Regions from separate parts of the Veillonella magna genome, predicted to be linked through region 1. Evidence: riboswitches for the same ligand, from Rfam matches in the RefSeq annotation. Region 1 holds a riboswitch; each other region holds the start of a gene.
The links. A riboswitch is a leader RNA that binds a small molecule or an ion and turns the genes downstream of it on or off. The one in region 1 is predicted to bind S-adenosylmethionine.
Positions count from the first base shown of each region.

Region 2: another riboswitch for S-adenosylmethionine. It lies ahead of Q5873_RS04335 (methionine synthase); the one in region 1 lies ahead of Q5873_RS08125 (MetQ/NlpA family ABC transporter substrate-binding protein).
Region 3: another riboswitch for S-adenosylmethionine. It lies ahead of metK (methionine adenosyltransferase); the one in region 1 lies ahead of Q5873_RS08125 (MetQ/NlpA family ABC transporter substrate-binding protein).
Region 4: another riboswitch for S-adenosylmethionine. It lies ahead of Q5873_RS00870 (YeiH family protein); the one in region 1 lies ahead of Q5873_RS08125 (MetQ/NlpA family ABC transporter substrate-binding protein).

Region 1 covers NZ_CAUGKU010000013.1:35,663-39,965, reverse strand. The annotation lists gene Q5873_RS08140 (3'-5' exonuclease) at 1-150, shown strand, start outside; partial or broken gene Q5873_RS08135 (thymidine phosphorylase) at 193-1,476, shown strand; gene Q5873_RS08130 (cytidine deaminase) at 1,564-1,965, shown strand; gene Q5873_RS08125 (MetQ/NlpA family ABC transporter substrate-binding protein) at 2,052-2,876, opposite strand; SAM riboswitch class I at 2,944-3,035, opposite strand; gene Q5873_RS08120 (SHOCT domain-containing protein) at 3,269-3,799, shown strand; tRNA gene Q5873_RS08115 (tRNA-Lys) at 3,862-3,937, shown strand; gene Q5873_RS09695 (recombinase family protein) at 3,900-4,303, opposite strand, start outside.
Region 2 covers NZ_CAUGKU010000005.1:104,316-108,618, forward strand. The annotation lists gene Q5873_RS04330 (homocysteine S-methyltransferase family protein) at 1-1,136, opposite strand, end outside; gene Q5873_RS04335 (methionine synthase) at 1,286-1,954, opposite strand; SAM riboswitch class I at 2,145-2,239, opposite strand; gene Q5873_RS04340 (SGNH/GDSL hydrolase family protein) at 2,629-3,213, opposite strand; gene Q5873_RS04345 (LysE/ArgO family amino acid transporter) at 3,394-3,999, opposite strand; gene queC (7-cyano-7-deazaguanine synthase QueC) at 4,125-4,303, opposite strand, start outside.
Region 3 covers NZ_CAUGKU010000004.1:89,084-93,386, forward strand. The annotation lists gene remA (extracellular matrix/biofilm regulator RemA) at 1-85, shown strand, start outside; gene gmk (guanylate kinase) at 93-713, shown strand; gene rpoZ (DNA-directed RNA polymerase subunit omega) at 749-961, shown strand; gene coaBC (bifunctional phosphopantothenoylcysteine decarboxylase/phosphopantothenate--cysteine ligase CoaBC) at 1,014-2,195, shown strand; SAM riboswitch class I at 2,294-2,394, shown strand; gene metK (methionine adenosyltransferase) at 2,446-3,636, shown strand; gene priA (replication restart helicase PriA) at 3,790-4,303, shown strand, end outside.
Region 4 covers NZ_CAUGKU010000001.1:197,153-201,455, reverse strand. The annotation lists gene Q5873_RS00875 (DNA topoisomerase 3) at 1-2,182, shown strand, start outside; SAM riboswitch class I at 2,269-2,378, shown strand; gene Q5873_RS00870 (YeiH family protein) at 2,553-3,875, shown strand; gene Q5873_RS00865 (hypothetical protein) at 3,939-4,187, shown strand; gene Q5873_RS00860 (hypothetical protein) at 4,195-4,303, opposite strand, start outside.

The DNA of each region.
Region 1 (4,303 bases):
GTAGCCGTTGCAGCGGCCAAGGAGCGAGGCGTAGATTCTATGGAAGCATTGTTGCATGCTATTAAGTTGGAGCGTGAAAGCTTTGTGACGGAAGAAAAACGAGCACAACAGCAGGCCAAGGATGTGGGCGAGCAGATGTCTTTCTTTTAAGACAGGCATAGTACGTACCTGTGGTTAGTAGAGGTGATAATAATGCATATGTATGATTTACTGATAAAAAAACGTGACGGGGAGGCGTTGTCAGCAGAGGAAATTTGCTACATGATACACGCATACGTAGCCGGCGAAATTGAGGAATATCAGATGAGCGCTATGCTGATGGCTATCTACTTTCAGGGAATGACAGATGAAGAAACGGCGGCTCTTACCAAGGCTATGGCCGAGTCGGGAACGATGGTTGATTTGTCGGCGATTGATGGTATTAAAGTCGATAAACATAGCACCGGCGGTGTCGGTGATAAGACGACTTTTATTGTTGGCCCGTTGGTGGCAGCCTGCGGTGGCAAGGTGGCTAAAATGTCCGGTCGCGGTCTTGGGCATACAGGAGGCACCATTGATAAGATGGAATCTATTCCTCACGTACGCATTGCGTTGGCGCAAGATGAATTCTTTCGTATTGTAAATACCATAGGTGTTAGTATTGTGGGTCAATCCGATACGCTGGCACCGGCGGATAAAAAATTATATGCGTTGCGTGATGTTATCGGAACGGTAGACAGTATGCCTCTCATTGCATCCTCGGTGATGAGTAAAAAGCTGGCTTCCGGTAGTGATGCCATTCTGTTGGATGTTAAGGTCGGAAGCGGCGCATTTATGAAAACCGTTGATGATGGCTTGGCTTTGGCACGTTTAATGGTACATATTGGTGAAGCTAACGGACGTCGTACCGTAGCGTTATTGACAGATATGGATTGCCCGTTGGGACAGGCGGTAGGTAACGCAAATGAAATGCGCGAGGTCATTGCCACATTGCGAGGTAAGGGACCGGCCGATTTAACGGAAGAAGCATTGCTGATCGCAGCGAATATGCTCTATCTATGCGGCAAAGGAAGCTATGAAGAGTGTCAAGTTAAGGTGAAAAATGCACTGAGCGATGGTAGCGGGTTAGAAAAATTGGCGGCCATGATAGAAGCGCAAGGGGGCGATGTGTTCGCCGTCGAAACAAAGGAAGCGGTAACAACTGCGCATGAAGCATATGTGTACGCATCTAGCAATGGGTATGTGACACACATGGATGCGGAAGCAATCGGTCTTTCCGCTGTTCATCTTGGTGCCGGTCGACTTAACAAGGGAGATACCATTAACTATCGGGCGGGCATATATGTCTTGAAAAAGATAGGCGATGCTGTTCAGGCCGGTGAAGCGCTGGCGAAGCTGACTTCGGATTCTAAGGAAGGATTAGTGGATGCGTGCAAGCGGTACGCGGCGGCGGTAACTATCGGCGATACACCTGTACAACGGGCGCCATTGATTTTGGCACGTGTTACGAAAGATGGCGTTGAACGATTTGATCGAGGGCAAGATATAAGGGAAGGACAAGTAGCTGACGGGTTATCAAAAGAGATAGATAGCGATGAATTGCTGCGGCAGGCAAGAATGTCACGCGAACAAGCATATGTACCGTATTCACACTTTCCCGTAGGTGCGGCGGTGTTGACGGAATCGGGTGCGATTTATGGCGGCTGTAATATTGAAAATGCATCGTTTGGTCTTACAAATTGTGCGGAACGGACAGCTATCTACAAGTCTGTAGCCGATGGGCATACACGTTTCAAGGCATTGGCGGTTATTGCGGATACGCCGGATGTGTGTGCACCGTGCGGAGCTTGTCGACAGGTAATCAGTGAATTTGCAATTCCGTATATTATCTTAGCAAATATGGAGGGACGTGTAGCAACATACACGGCGGAAGAGTTGTTGCCCCTTTCATTTACGGCAAAGGATATAAAACAGAATAAGCAATAAAAAGAAGAAGCTGTAACGAAATGAGATGTTTCACTCGTTTCATTACAGCTTCTTTTTATTTTACGTGTGAATTTACCGGTAAGACCTTAGAAGGCCGGTAAAATAGCACCTTTGTATTTGTCTTCGATGAATTTCTTTACTTCCGGAGACTGGAGTGCAGCCATTAATTTTTTAATTTCCGGACGATCTTGGTCACCGCTGCGTACAGCTACGATATTAGCGTACGGGGAATCTTTATCTTCCAAGGCAAGTGCATCTTTCAACGGATTAAGGTTGGCTTCCAATGCAAAGTTGGTGTTGATAACAGCAACCGTTACATCATCAAGACTACGCGGCAATTGTGCAGCTTCTAATTCTACAAACTGAAGATTTTTCTTGTTGTCTACTACATCTTCTTTAGTAGCCGTAATATTTTTGGGATCCTTTAAGGAAATGAGGCCGGCTTTTTGCAAGAGAAGAAGTGCGCGACCACCGTTAGTAGGATCATTAGGAATGGCTACTTTAGCACCGTCCGGCAACTCTTTCAAATCTTTGATCTTAGACGAGTATACGCCCATCGGTTCGACATGAACGGAACCGGCAGATGCTAAGTTTTCATTGTGTTCTTTGGCAAATTTTTCCATGTACGGTACATGCTGGAAGAAGTTGGCATCCAGCTCTTTATCGTTAAGAGCCATATTCGGTTTTACATAATCAGTAAATTCAATTACTTTTAAGTTGATGCCTTCTTTAGCAAGAATTGGTTTTACTTGCTCTAAAATTTCAGCATGGGGCACCGGAGATGCTCCGATAGTTAAGGTTACTTGTTTCTGATCGCCACCGGCTGATGCGGTTTTGTCGCTGCCACAACCGGATAATAATAGGGCCCCACCAAGTACAACCGTGGCGGCTAAAGCAAATAATTTTTTCATGGGAATCCTCCTTCTTTCTCATAAAAAAAGCGATGACTGCGTGTGCCGAGTCATCGTTGTATGTACAAGTTTATCTCTCGGTCTACACCGCAGGAATTAGCACCATCGAATGGTTGCCGGATTTCATAGGGCCAGTCCCTCCATCGCTCTCGATAAAAAATATGTTGTTCTCCTATGGACAGTAGTATATCGTGAAAGTTAAGGTTTGTAAAGAGGCAAATGAGAGAGAGTTACAACATCTAAAAAAGAATATGATATAATTAAGAAAAGTAACAAGAGGGAAAGTCGTTGTAAAGCAATTAAAATCGGGAAAACGATGAGCCGTTGGAAGCGGTAAGATAGACGTAGTTTGCGGAAGCAATGCATATGCGGATATAGGCTAGGAGGTATGTATGGGATTCTTTGACTTTTTTAAATCATCAAAGGCAGCTAATGCAGAAACATATTCACCGGGAAGTCGCATTGACGGGATAACATTAATTTTTACGCCCTCTACCGGCACTATTGAATATCAAGGGCGGTATGGTATGCGCGGTTCGTTTCAAAATCGAGATGTACGAACGGTAGAATATAAGGCAGTAAGTAATACGCACGGAGTGCTTCTCATACAAGGGAATGAGGGGACTTTGTTTACAACGGATGTGTTGCGTCGCGGTGTTTGTGACAATGCGAAAACTTGGATAGACGCACGGTTGCCCAGTGCAGAAGAAATCGCACCAAAAGCAAATGCAGCAACTGAGATAGATGGGCAGCAAGGCGAATCGGCAACGGTACACTCAGCGTCATTAACGTCTGCTGCATCAGTGGCTGATGGGGAAGACGTATATGAAGAGTTAAAAAAATTAAAGGAGCTCTATGATCTTCATATTCTAACCGAAGAGGAGTTTGAAGCGAAAAAAGCGGTACTATTAAAGAGAATTTGAAAAAGTTTAAATTAGGTCTTTACAAGACAGGGCATTTCCGTATATAATAGTCGATGTCATGAGGACCACTAGCTCAGCTGGCAGAGCACCTGACTCTTAATCAGGGTGTCCAGGGTTCGAACCCCTGGTGGTCCACCACACTGCTTATTCGCGAACTTTCTACTTCCTCTACGTTGGGGAGTGTAGGGAGTTCGCTTTTGTAATTATAGGAGATTTCGATTTTATCATCGTAAATAACAATTTCCCGGATAAAGGCATCAATGATTTTGCGGCGGGCGCTCTCGGTTCTGAGGTCGCCTGCTATTATTTTTTCTAGGAAGAACATGATGTGTTCTTTCGTTACATTGAATCCTCTACTGGTTAGTTGTAACTCAGATAGCCGGCTTTCTATACCACTAATTTCCTTGTCTACTGCCGCAATGCGATCTTTCAATCCTTCGGCGCTTACTCCGGAGGCAATGGCATCAAGGTAATTATCCATTTTCTTTTTTGCGACGGTTAACT
Region 2 (4,303 bases), on a different contig from region 1:
CTAATGGCATGCTGCATCGCTTCGGCTTGATCAATACCGGGTACGCCCATGTTTACATCCAACACATGTGCACCGGCCGCGACTTGCGCTAATGCATCGCGCTTTACCATTGCAAAATTTCCGTCTTTAATTTCCTTTGCCAATACCTTGCGTCCCGTAGGATTAATGCGTTCACCAATAATAATAGGTGCTTCCTTGTGACCTACACGAACAACCTGAGTACGACTGGTAAATACCGTAAACGGTTCCACCTCTGTTCTACTAGACGGCCCATGGGCTATCGCCGCCTCGGCAATAGCGCGAATATGATCCGGCGTACTACCACAACAAGCCCCTATATACGATGCGCCGGCTTCAATTAAATCACCTACGTAAGATGCCATATCTTCCGGCGATAAAGGGAAGATAGTTTTCTTATTTACCAATACCGGCATCCCCGCATTAGGCTGTACGCTAAGAGGCAGATTGGTTACCGTTGCCATTTTCTGCAACAAAGGAATTAATTTCTCCGGTCCGAGAGAACAATTAATCCCCACTACATCAGCCCCCATCGCTTCCATTAAAATGGCCGCTGCTTCCGGTGTAGTACCGGTAATCGTTCTCCCGTCTTCACTAAAGGAGAATTGGCAAATAATTTTTACCCTGTCATCAGCACCTGCTGCCTCTCTCGCATCACGCGCTGCTAATAAGGCGGCGCGCATTTCTTGAATATCTATAATAGTTTCTATAAGAATATAATCCACACCGGCTTCAATTAAAGCATCCGCCTGTTCACGGTAGGTTTCATAAATATCATCAAATGTCATTTGCCCTAACGGAGCAATAAACGTTCCTGTCGGTCCCATAGAACCGGCTACCTGCGCCGTCGGCTTTATATTAGCGATGGCCCGCTTTGCTGCTGCCACGGCAGCATGATTAATTTCCTTAACTCGATGTGCCAAACCATAATCGGCCAGCTTTAATCGACAAGCACCGAACGTATTTGTCGTCACAATATCACTGCCGCTTGCCAAATATTCACTGTGGATAGCTTCTACAATTTCCGGTCTATCCACACTCATTAATTCCGGACAGGCCCCCTCTTTCAGTCCTGCCTGTTGTAACATGGTACCCATAGCACCGTCAAAAATAAACATTGCTTACCTCTTTTCTATATTCACATGTGAATACTTTCTTATTACCGGTTATTCACACTATACCTACACCGCGTTACCAAAACAATGCACGCGCCTATCATCAAGTCCTCATCAATACTGCACCATATACACTATTTCAATATATTTCATTACGGTTTCTTCCGCGACGGACAGTCCCGTTGACCACATGAAGTGCATCCTCGCTTTGTTTGTAATGTAGCACCGCCAGGCATATAACCAATGATAGCTGTCACTGATTTACGGGGAAACAACATGCACGTATCGGTAACGGTAAGACCTATTTCTTCCGCTCCGATAATCGCAGCTAACGCCGGTTGTACATCCAGTGGCCAATTTCCATATCCGGGGCTAAACCGCCATGTTGTCGTATAGCCACCGGCAGCCGCCGCTTTTACAATCAAATCATTAATTTGATCTGCCACCTGCTCTACGGCAGTCGTTGCTGCCGCATCAACCAAAAGACCTACCGTATAATTACCTTCTTTAAATAGTGCTGCACTGCGCCGCTCCACACCGTCTCCAATGGTCACCCCCATCACGGCGACTCGCACTGACGAAGCCAAATGCTTACGAATACTGCTACCTTCAACCACGAGCGGCGGATCCGATTGAATCGTACCGGTAGCCGCATCATATGCATACTCACGATATATCCCGCGCGGTACTGCCTCCAGCTGTACTTCCAAACAAGCCTCCTTCACATACTGTTCGGGAAAATCCTCAGCTCGTTGTAAGCCGGCATACCGTCGTACTTCTTTTTCTTCTATCACCGGTAAGCGTCCATTAAAAATTGCCATACCTACTCCTCTATTCCCAATCTCTCTTCTTTACCAAATTCTTATTGCGATTACACCGAATACCATTTACTTCAATCATACCTATCACAGTTACTCTGCCAACACATACACATTGCCATTAACCGTCACTACGCTTAACTACCTATTGTTGACAAAATAAAAGCCCCTATCCACACAGATAGGGGCTGATTCCTTATCTGTCAGTAAGACTGTTGGATGTAGCACCGTGCCTTGCCGGTTGCCGGACGTCATTGGGCCAATTCCCTCGGTCTCTCTTGATAAGGTCATATGAAATTTACAGTCGATGTATATCGTTAGCAATAAGGATACCTTGAATGATGAAGAATGTCAAGAAATTTATTTCAAAAAAAACGGAGCCGCACTTAGGGAGGATGCGGCTCCGCGTGTTCGTACAACAATTGTACTCACGATTAGGTATAGGTATTTAGAGGTTTTAACAGGTAGCCATCTCCATCACTCCGGGATAAAGAGTAACAAGATGTTGAGATTTAAGTTTGTAACTCATTCTCACTTCCCTGTTGTGGTTACATTATAACACCCATATCGAAGGATTTCAATACCCAAATGCAAAAAAATATTTAAATTTTTCGATTTAATCAGTCATCTTTCGAACTTTATGAATGCCATCGCACCCTTATCAAATGTATTCTCTATTACGTAGTCGCTAAATGCCTTTTATTATGTGCCAACACAAACTCCATGACGGGGCGAGCTATCTCATACATCATTGCATAGCCTCGCGCATTAGGATGTACATCACCGGCAAAAATTCCTTTGCCTTGCCGGAGTGCTTCTTTGAGTGGTCCATAAAAATCAACATACGGAAGATCTTGCTCTCGACAATATGCTTCCAGTTTAGTCGCATAGTCATCCATAACTTTCTCTTCCTCATCGAGTCCCCCTTCTATCGGTAAGGGCAAGCCAACAATAATCGGTATCCGCTTCTTCGTATCAGTTTGTATCATCTCAATCAATGATTTTAGTTTTCGCAAACAATCATCAGCGGTTCGTCCTTGTAAAATGTCATTGGTTCCACCCATTACCCATACCGCTCCAAAAGAAGACTGCGTGCGATATCGCTCCCACAAAAGTGTAATCGCCTGTAGGCTGGCACCATCCACGCCGGCATTATAACAGGTGTGCGGATATAATTTTTTCTCTAGCAATTCTACCCAACCTTGCCCGTACGGCACATCGTAGCCTCTGGTCAAGCTATCACCTAAAAAAAGTATCTGCATAGCGCGTTGCCTCCTTTGTCATTATATGCTACATTCAATCACCTACTACTATCCTATCACCCGATGGTATTCTACGGCTAACTCGAAAGTACGTTGCGACACCGCCCCTTTATAAATTAACGGCGTACTCTCAGTACGTATTTGTCAGTACATAGTTGTAGTAACCGACTACATATCCTGTTAAAGCAGCTCGATTCCTTTCCACAATAAATAGGCCCCGTACACGACAATAAAAGTGCCGCATAACCGATTGACACAGGTCAATACCGTGCTGTTAATATACGATGCAACACTGCGCACAATAGAGGCTAATCCTACAAACCATACGATGGTGGCCGTAGCAAAACCGCCTACAAAATAATCAGCTTCCGCCGGCCCTATGGAGGCGCGCACCGCTCCGAGCATCATACTTGTATCCAAGATAGCCTGCGGATTGCACCAGGTAACAAGACCCGCCATAGCGATTACTTTTGTTAAAGGAATATCTACATCGGCGCCTTCCAATTGTCCTCGCGCACGGAGTAAAGCCACGCCCATAACAACGACCAGCGCACCTCCGCCCAATAAAAGAATCAGCTTTGCCCACGGAACCGCGTCTAATAACCAACCGATACCAAAAAACGCCGACAGTGATAAGGAAAGATCAAAGGCGGTAACAATAAGTACTATTTGTACAATACGATATATACGCTGCGTTAACGCTGTGTTAATCAAAAAAATATTTTGCATGCCGATTGGCGCCATCGATGCTAAGCCTAATAAAAAACCTTGTACATAATAATACATAGTCCACACCCCTTTCTCCTACAATACCATTCCCCACCCTCTCTGTATTCAAACCGCATACGCATCAATACACGTATGAAAACTACCTAACATTCGTTGCCGTACCATGTATGGTACAATGCCATTTATTTTTTTACCAATGCCGGGTCTGCTACGCCGTTAGCCACAAAAGCCGCTGCTCTATCAATGCACGTACCGCACGTACCGCAAGGCTCGTCGCCGCCTTCGTAACAGCTCCACGTCAATTCGTAGGGCGTGTGAAGTGTTAGGCCAACACCTACCAGCTGTGCCTTATTCATAGATG
Region 3 (4,303 bases), on a different contig from region 1:
CGGACAAATTGTATTGTCTGCTATTCAACCGGAAACAGTGGCTCATCGTGTAGTGCAGCATACGGAAGAAACAGTGGAGGGATGATAGGCAAATGACGGAGAAGGGAATTTTAATCGTGCTTTCCGGTCCGTCCGGAGCGGGTAAAGGCACAATTTGTGCGGCGCTTCGCAAGGAGATGCCGAATCTGGTGTACTCTGTGTCAATGACAACACGGGCGCCACGTGTGGGAGAAGAGGAAGGTATTAGCTACTTTTTCCGCACTAAAGAAGAATTTAAAGAACTCATCGCAGAGGATGCGTTCCTGGAATATGCTCAGGTATATGATAACTACTATGGGACACCGAAGAGTCATGTTATGAAGTTGCTCGAGGAAGGTAAAAGTGTTATCCTAGAGATTGATATCCAAGGTGCAATGCAGGTAAAAGATCGTTTCAGCGATGCTGTGTTTATCTATATTGTTCCGCCTTCCTTGGATATTTTGTCGAATCGGTTGCGCGATCGTGGCACCGATGCGACGGATGTGATTAACAAGCGATTGTCAAAGGCTAGTTCTGAATTAGCGTTAGCGCATCGTTACGACTATATTGTAGTAAATGATGTATTAGAGGATGCTGTGGAAAAAGTGGCCTCTATTTTACGCGCAGAAACGTGTAAGATAAAACGCAATAAAGAAAAGATTCAGGATATTTACAAAAATTATACGAATGACTAACCGTGTAGGTAATTTATGGAAGAGGTGTTGCAGTTATGATGGTAAAACCGCTATTAAAAGATTTGGAAAAACATGTGGATAGTAAATATACGTTAGTTACATTGGCCGCTAAACGCGCACGGGAATTAACCGATGGCGATCCGGCTCTGGTGAATGATGTAGATTCCGATAAACCGGTTTCTGTAGCGTTACATGAAATCGCAGAAAATAAAATCGGGTTTGCCCGCATTAAGGATGGCATTAAATAAGAACGTTATAAATACCGGTATCATACCGGTATTTTCTATAGGAGCAGAGGCGATGAAGAACAAGCATATTATTGTAGGGGTATCGGGAGGAATTGCAGCCTATAAAGCTGTGGAAGTGGTAAGTCGTTTGCGTAAGTTAGGGGCGGAAGTAAAGGTAGTGATGACGGAAAATGCTACTAAATTTGTTTCTCCTATGACCTTCGGCGAGATTAGTGGGCATCCGGTAGCTGTAAAGATGTTTGAAGATGTTCATGATTGGAATGTCGAACACATTGCGTTGGCTACATGGGCAGATGCTTATGTGGTGGCTCCGGCAACAGCTAATGTAATCGGTAAAATCGCCTCCGGTATTGCGGACGATATGTTAACTACGCAAATTATGGCTACACAGGCACCGGTCTTTCTTTGTCCGGCTATGAATACAAATATGTATTTGAATCCAATTACGCAACGCAATATGAACACATTGCGTCAATTGGGGTACCATATATTAGAAGCTGCCAGCGGATCGTTGGCTTGCGGAACCAGTGGTATTGGTCGATTACCGGAACCGGTGGATATTGTGAAATGGTTACAATTTCATCTTATGAAAACAGATTTGTTAAAAGGAAAAACTGTGGTTGTAACAGCCGGTGGCACACAGGAAGCTATTGATCCGGTACGATTCATTAGTAATAAATCCAGCGGAAAAATGGGATATGCTATTGCCGAACAGGCTGCGTTAGCCGGTGCGCGTACAATCTTGGTATCGGCGCCGACTCATCTTGAGGTTCCGTATGGTGTGCAGTTTGTGCCTGTTCAGTCGGCGTGTGATATGCAGCAACAGGTAGAAGCAGTATATGAAGAGTGTGATGCGGTTATTATGGCAGCCGCAGTGGCGGATTTCCGCGTGGCTGAGGCAGCAGAGCAAAAGATAAAAAAGATGGAGCATATGTCTTTGGATTTGGTAAAAAATCCGGATATCTTAAAGGGGCTGGGAGAGAAGAAAACGCATCAAAAGCTTATTGGTTTTGCAGCAGAAACTAATGACGTTATCGAATACGGCCGTGCAAAAGTGCGTAATAAAAACTTAGATATGCTTGTAGCCAATGATGTAAGTAAGGAAAATGCTGGCTTTAATGTGGATACTAATGAAGTTACATTTATTTATCCTGGTGAGCAGATTACTAATCTGCCACTTATGAGTAAGCAAGATGTGGCAAAGCGAATTATTGCAGCCGTAGCTGAATTATAGTAAAAAGATATATTACATTGTGGCCTTGGCAGAATCATACTTTTGTAGTATAATATGCGAGGTAACAAAAGTTACTACAGTTAAATTAGAAATGATATGACTCATCAAGAGTAGTGGAGGGAAAGGCCCAATGAAGCTACAGCAACCATTCTGTGAAGAAAAGGTGCTAATTCCGACGGTAACAGCCGAAAGATGGGGTTTAGGTTCCTCATCTTATTGATGAGGAATTTTTTTATTGGAGGTAAGATGAATGGCTGAAAAACACGTATTTTTCACGTCCGAATCCGTTACGGAAGGTCATCCTGATAAAATCGCTGACCAGATTTCCGATGCGGTATTGGATGCTATTTTAGCTAAAGATCCGACTGCGCATGTTGCTTGCGAAACGTTGGTAACAACCGGACAGGTACATGTAGTAGGTGAAATTTCTACAAATTGCTATGTGGACATTAATCATATTGTTCGTGAAACAATCCGTGAAATTGGATATACTCGCGCTAAATTTGGATTTGACTGCGATACTTGCGGCGTTAATGTAGCTATTGACGAACAATCCGCCGATATTGCCATGGGTGTTGATGAAGCTTTGGAAACCCGCCAAGGCGGTCAGGATAAGTTTGATAAAATTGGTGCCGGCGACCAAGGTATGATGTTCGGTTATGCAACTAATGAAACCGAAGAATTCATGCCGATGCCGATTGCGTTGGCTCATCGTTTATCTCGTCAGTTGACGAAGGTGCGCAAAGATGGAACTCTTAATTATCTTCGTCCGGATGGTAAAACGCAGGTAACTGTTGAATATGTTGACGGTGTACCGAAGCGCATTGAAACAATCGTAATTTCTACGCAGCATGGTCCGGAAGTAACGCGTGAACAGATTGAAGCAGATTTGAAGAAGTATGTAATTGCCCCGGTATTGCCGGAAGGCTTTGTTGATGAAAATACGAAATTCTTTATTAACCCAACGGGACGTTTTGTTATTGGCGGACCGCAGGGGGATGCAGGATTAACAGGTCGTAAGATTATTGTTGATACCTATGGTGGTATGGCTCGTCACGGTGGCGGTGCTTTCTCCGGTAAGGATCCTACAAAGGTTGACCGTAGTGCTGCTTATGCGGCTCGTTATGTGGCAAAGAATATCGTTGCTGCCGGTTTGGCAGATAAATGTGAAATTCAGATTGCCTATGCTATTGGTGTAGCACAGCCGGTTTCCATCATGGTAGAAACGTTTGGTACCGGTAAAATTTCCGAAGAACGCATTGGAGAATTGGTGCGTAAACATTTTGACCTTCGCCCGGCAGGGATTATCGAAATGCTCAACTTGCTTCGCCCGATTTATCGTCAGACGGCGGCATACGGTCACTTCGGTCGTACCGATATCGATCTTCCTTGGGAAGAAACTGACAAAGCGGATATCCTTCGTCAGGAAGCAGGACTTTAATTGGATAGCTTGAGGATTGATTCATAAACCTTAAGTGAAGATGTAATAATGGATGCTTTTACCTTCTTGTAATATAGAGAATGGTGAGGCATCCATTTTTCAATTACTAACGGAAATGGTATAATCAAAAGAAGTGACTAAGGAGGTGCTACGGTGCGATTAGCAGAAGTTATTGTCAATAGACCGGCTAAACAGTTGAACAAGCCCTTTACTTATGAAGTGCCGGATGCACTTGGCGTGATACCCGTTGGGACGCGCGTTGCCATACCATTGGGGCGCGGTAAAGAAGAGGGGATTATTGTTGGTTATGCGCCGGAAACAGTGGCTCTTAATTTTACGGTTAAGCCTATTCTCTCCGTACTCGATAAAACACCTTGGTTTACACCGGAGATGCTGGCTACCGCAAAAAGGCTCAGCCATCATTATCTTTGCTCCTATCCTGATGCACTTCGCTTATTTACCATTGATAAAAAAGAATTAAAAAGCTATGAGCGGCCTAAGGTCGCTTGGTTATATCCCGAGTCATTTCTTACCGTGGAATCTATACCGGCTCGAAAAAAGAGACAACGTGAAGCAGTGGCATATTTGTTGTCCGTTGGCGGAGCTTCCTATGATATGCTTAAAGAGCAAGGATTCTCATTAGCTATCATTAAACAAGTATCGGAGC
Region 4 (4,303 bases), on a different contig from region 1:
GTGGAAGCTTTTGGTTACTAAAAGCAGTGCCAAACAGTTTCGGATAATTACGGGGCTGATGAAAAAGGCCGATGTCATTGTCAACGCCGGTGACCCGGACAGGGAAGGGCAACTATTGATTGACGAAATTTTAGAATACACCGGTAATACGAAGCCGGTGCAGCGCATCTTACTCAATGCCTTGGATGAAAAGTCGGTGCGTGCGGCATTAAGTGATTTACGAGATAACAAGGACTTTTTCAATTTGAAGCAATCCGCCTTGGCGCGGTCGCGGGCAGACTGGCTTATCGGTATGAATTTATCCAGAGCGTATACTTTGGCGCAGCGACGTAAGGGGAATAAGGTAACCTTTCCCATAGGTCGTGTAAAGACGCCGACGTTGGCCTTAGTTGTACGGCGTGAACGGGAGCTGGAGAATTTTAAGCCTGTAGATTATTACCTGTTAAAGGTACTGTATGCGCATCCGAAGGGATCGTTCTGGGCTACTTGGAAACCGAAGGATGAACAGGTCGGCATTGATGCGGATGGTCATGTCATCAAACAAGAGGTGGCGTTGGAACTAGCCAAACGGGTGGCAGCGGATACGACAGGTGTTATCAGTAGCTGCAGTCGCAGCAAAAAGAAGGAAGCCCCTCGTCTGCCTTTGTCGTTATCGGCCTTGCAGGTGGCAGCCGGTAAAGCATACGGCTATGATCCGCAGCAGGTACTCGACACGGCGCAAAAGCTATACGAAAAGAAACTCACTACCTATCCTCGTTCGGATTGTGATTATTTACCGGAAAATCAGTATGGAGACCGCACGGCTATTTTACATCATTTGGCCGCTTACGGTGATGCTATGCTCAGTGCATGGGTGCAGGGAGCCAATCCATCCATTAAGACGCGGGCATGGAATGATAAAAAAATTACCGCCCATCATGCGATTATTCCGACAACGGTAAAAGCAAATAAGGATAGTTTGACGGCGATGGAACGAAACATTTATTTCCTCATTGCCCGTTCGTATATTGCGCAGTTCTACGGTGATCACATATACGAGCAAACTAAAATAACTGTTACGCAAGTGGGCGAAGAATTTGTGGCGTCCGGTCATGTGGTGCTCGACATGGGATGGAAGGCACTCTTTCAGCGTACGACAAAGAAGACCGCCAAGTCGGGAGAAAAAGAGACTGCCGGCGATCAAGATACCGGTGACGGTCGTAGTGATGACGATGATACTCATGAAGGTCACGGTGAAAGTCATGAACTGCCGCGTGTGAAAAAAGGCGATACGGTAACGGTAGAGAACACGGCTATCGATAAGAAACAGACGAAACCGCCTACACGTTTTACATCGTCCACTTTGCTACAAGCGATGAAGGAAATTCACAAATATGTGCGCAACGACGAACTGAAAAAGCAGCTTAAAGCGGTATCCGGCATTGGTACGGAAGCAACGAGGGCCACTATTATCGGTGAGCTTATCAGCCGTAAGTTCATGCGGGAAAGCGGCAAGAAAAAAGTATTGCAGCCGACAGAGCTGGGCTATATGTTGGTAGATGCATTACCGGATGAAATGTTGTACCCCGATGAAACCGCGATATGGGAAGAACGTTTGGCAGATATGAGTGATGGCAAGGGGACATTAGATGCGTTTTTGCGCGATCAAGTGCAATTTTTAACGAGGCTTATCAACAAAGCAAATGAGGGAATCAATGTAGCAGGATCGACTATGCCCGGCGGCTATGGGGTGCCCATGGAAACTACCACCCGCACGATTGAAAGAAATACGATGACTACTGACAGACAGGGCAGTCATCGTGAGGAACAGCCCCATTCGGATATCCCCTGTCCACGCTGCGGTACAGGTCATTTAGTACGGCGACAAGGTAAGTTCGGCACCTTCTTTGGGTGCAGTGATTTTCCAAAATGTCGGTATACGGCAGGTGTCGGTGATGACGGAATGCCTCGCGACAATGACGGTACGGGAGGAGCGAACACCACATTTGATTGGCAACCGAATGATGCACAGCTGGTCGATGCCAAGGCGAAGGGCTATGTATGTCCGCGGTGTAAGACAGGATATTTTGTGGCTGCCGGAGAAGGAACGCGTAAACGTTGGATTTGCAGCAATACCGAACAGTGTCGTACAAGCTGCGCCGATGTGGATGGTCAGCCTAGCGTGTATGTCGGAAAGAAATGAAAAAAGAAGTTGACAATCGTAATGACTCGGTGTAAGATAGAGCACAAGAATTCTTACATGTATTATAGGAATTAAAATTGCATAGGATTTCATCAAGAGTAGTGGAGGGAACGGCCCGTAGAAGCTACAGCAACCGGCGATGAGTATATTCATTGAAGCGGTGCTACATCCGGCAGAGTTTTCTGAAAGATGAGTGAGGTGAGAGACACCCGTCTGAGGAAGGCGGGTGTTTTCTTTATGTATATTCTTAGCAAAAATGTACCGTAATACATGGGATGGTCCCTTGGGGGAGGGACCGCCAAAAGACCGTACCGGTCATCGCGTAGTACTCCGCATAAAGGTAGTATTGAGAAAAAAGAGAGGTTTGCATATGGAAAGAAAATATCGTTGGCACAAAAAGGAAGACAGTTGGGCCATTGTTATTGGCTTGGGGTTCATTGCCCTATTAACACTTTTGTTTTACGGCGGACTGGGAGATATAACGTCCTGGATTCGTTTTAAGGTAACGCCATGGCAAAGCTGGGAACAGCTGGGGCAAATTATACAAAATGGTTGGGCATCCATTCTGCGGTTATATATAGTATTGGCTGCCGTAATTACGGTGGGGGCGTACTATCTTGGCTTTGGCAGCCGGCGTTTTATCGGCAGCTTTACGGCATTATATGTACTGGCGGTCGTCGTTACGGTATTGGCATCTCATACTTGGATAAAGGCCGCACAACTGGAAGGACCTTTATTAGCACTTGTGGTCGGACTTATTCTCAGTAATCTGGTGCGATTACCGGCATGGCTCAGCGATGCACTGCGCACCGAGTATTATGTAAAAACCGGCATTGTACTCATGGGTGCGACCTTGCCCTTTACAATTATATTGCAAGCCGGTCCGGCCGCTATGGGACAAGCACTTATTGTTTCGGTTGTTACCTTTGGAAGTATTTATTTAGCAGCAACGAAGCTGTTTGGCTTGGATAAACGGTTTGCAGCGTGCCTTGGTGCCGGCGGATCTATATGCGGCGTATCCGGCTCCATTGCTATCGGCGGTGCATGCCGCGCCCGACAGGAACATGTATCGGTAGCAATTTCCTTAGTTATTGTATGGGCCGTCGTTATGATCTTTGCTCTTCCGGCAGCAGCAAAAGCATTGGGGCTTCATCCCGGTGTAGCCGGTGCTTGGATCGGTACGTCGGAATTTGCTGATGCTGCCGGCTTTGCAGCGGCTGAGACAATCGGTCATGAAGCTGCGGTGCGGGCATTTACCTTGATGAAGGTGGTGGGCCGCGATATGTTTGTCGGCGTATGGGCCTTCTTGGTGGCCATTCTTTCCGTAACATTGTGGGAACGTAAGCAAGTAAAAGACAGTGAACACATCGACAAAAAAGAAATTTGGCGACGCTTTCCCAAATTTATTATTGGCTTTTTTGTGGCATCCATTGTTACCTCATTGGTACTAACCGGACTTGATAGCAGTACGGGGACAGCTTACAGTAAAACCGTATTGGCAGCGCTCAAGGAATTACGTGGCTGGTTCTTTGTTTTAACGTTCTTAAGCATTGGCCTTACTACACGTCTTCGCGACTTAACGAAGATAGGATATAAACCCTTGTTTGCATTTGCTATCGGTGTGGCCATCAATGTACCGTTAGGCTATCTGTTATCGACACAAGTTTTTCAGAATTTTTGGCTACAGCTGTAATATATTGCGATACTGCGTACGTGTGAACTATGAATGTATTGGTTACTATGAGGAGGTGCGCATATGACTTCATTGATTGCTATAAAAATTACATTAACACCGGCAGCTACCGCTTCTTCGGTTGTGCGGGAACGCCTGCGTCACTTTGCCAAGCAACATCGGTTTGTTATAGCTGATGCGGAAAGCTCTTGGCATGCTGTTATCTATGATGGTGAAGGAGAAGATGTGAAAGATCGTTTACGACAACAAGGGTTCACGGATACGGAGTTTTCATTGAATGTAGAATACCAACGGCGATGGGGATTTTTGTAAAGGAAAACTAATTCTGTGGTTGGCTTGGTTGGGAATCTTTGCGCAACGAAAAAAGAAGGCGCAAAGCTTGATCGATGCGAGTGCCTACCGGCGCTTTTCTCCAGGTCATTTGGTTC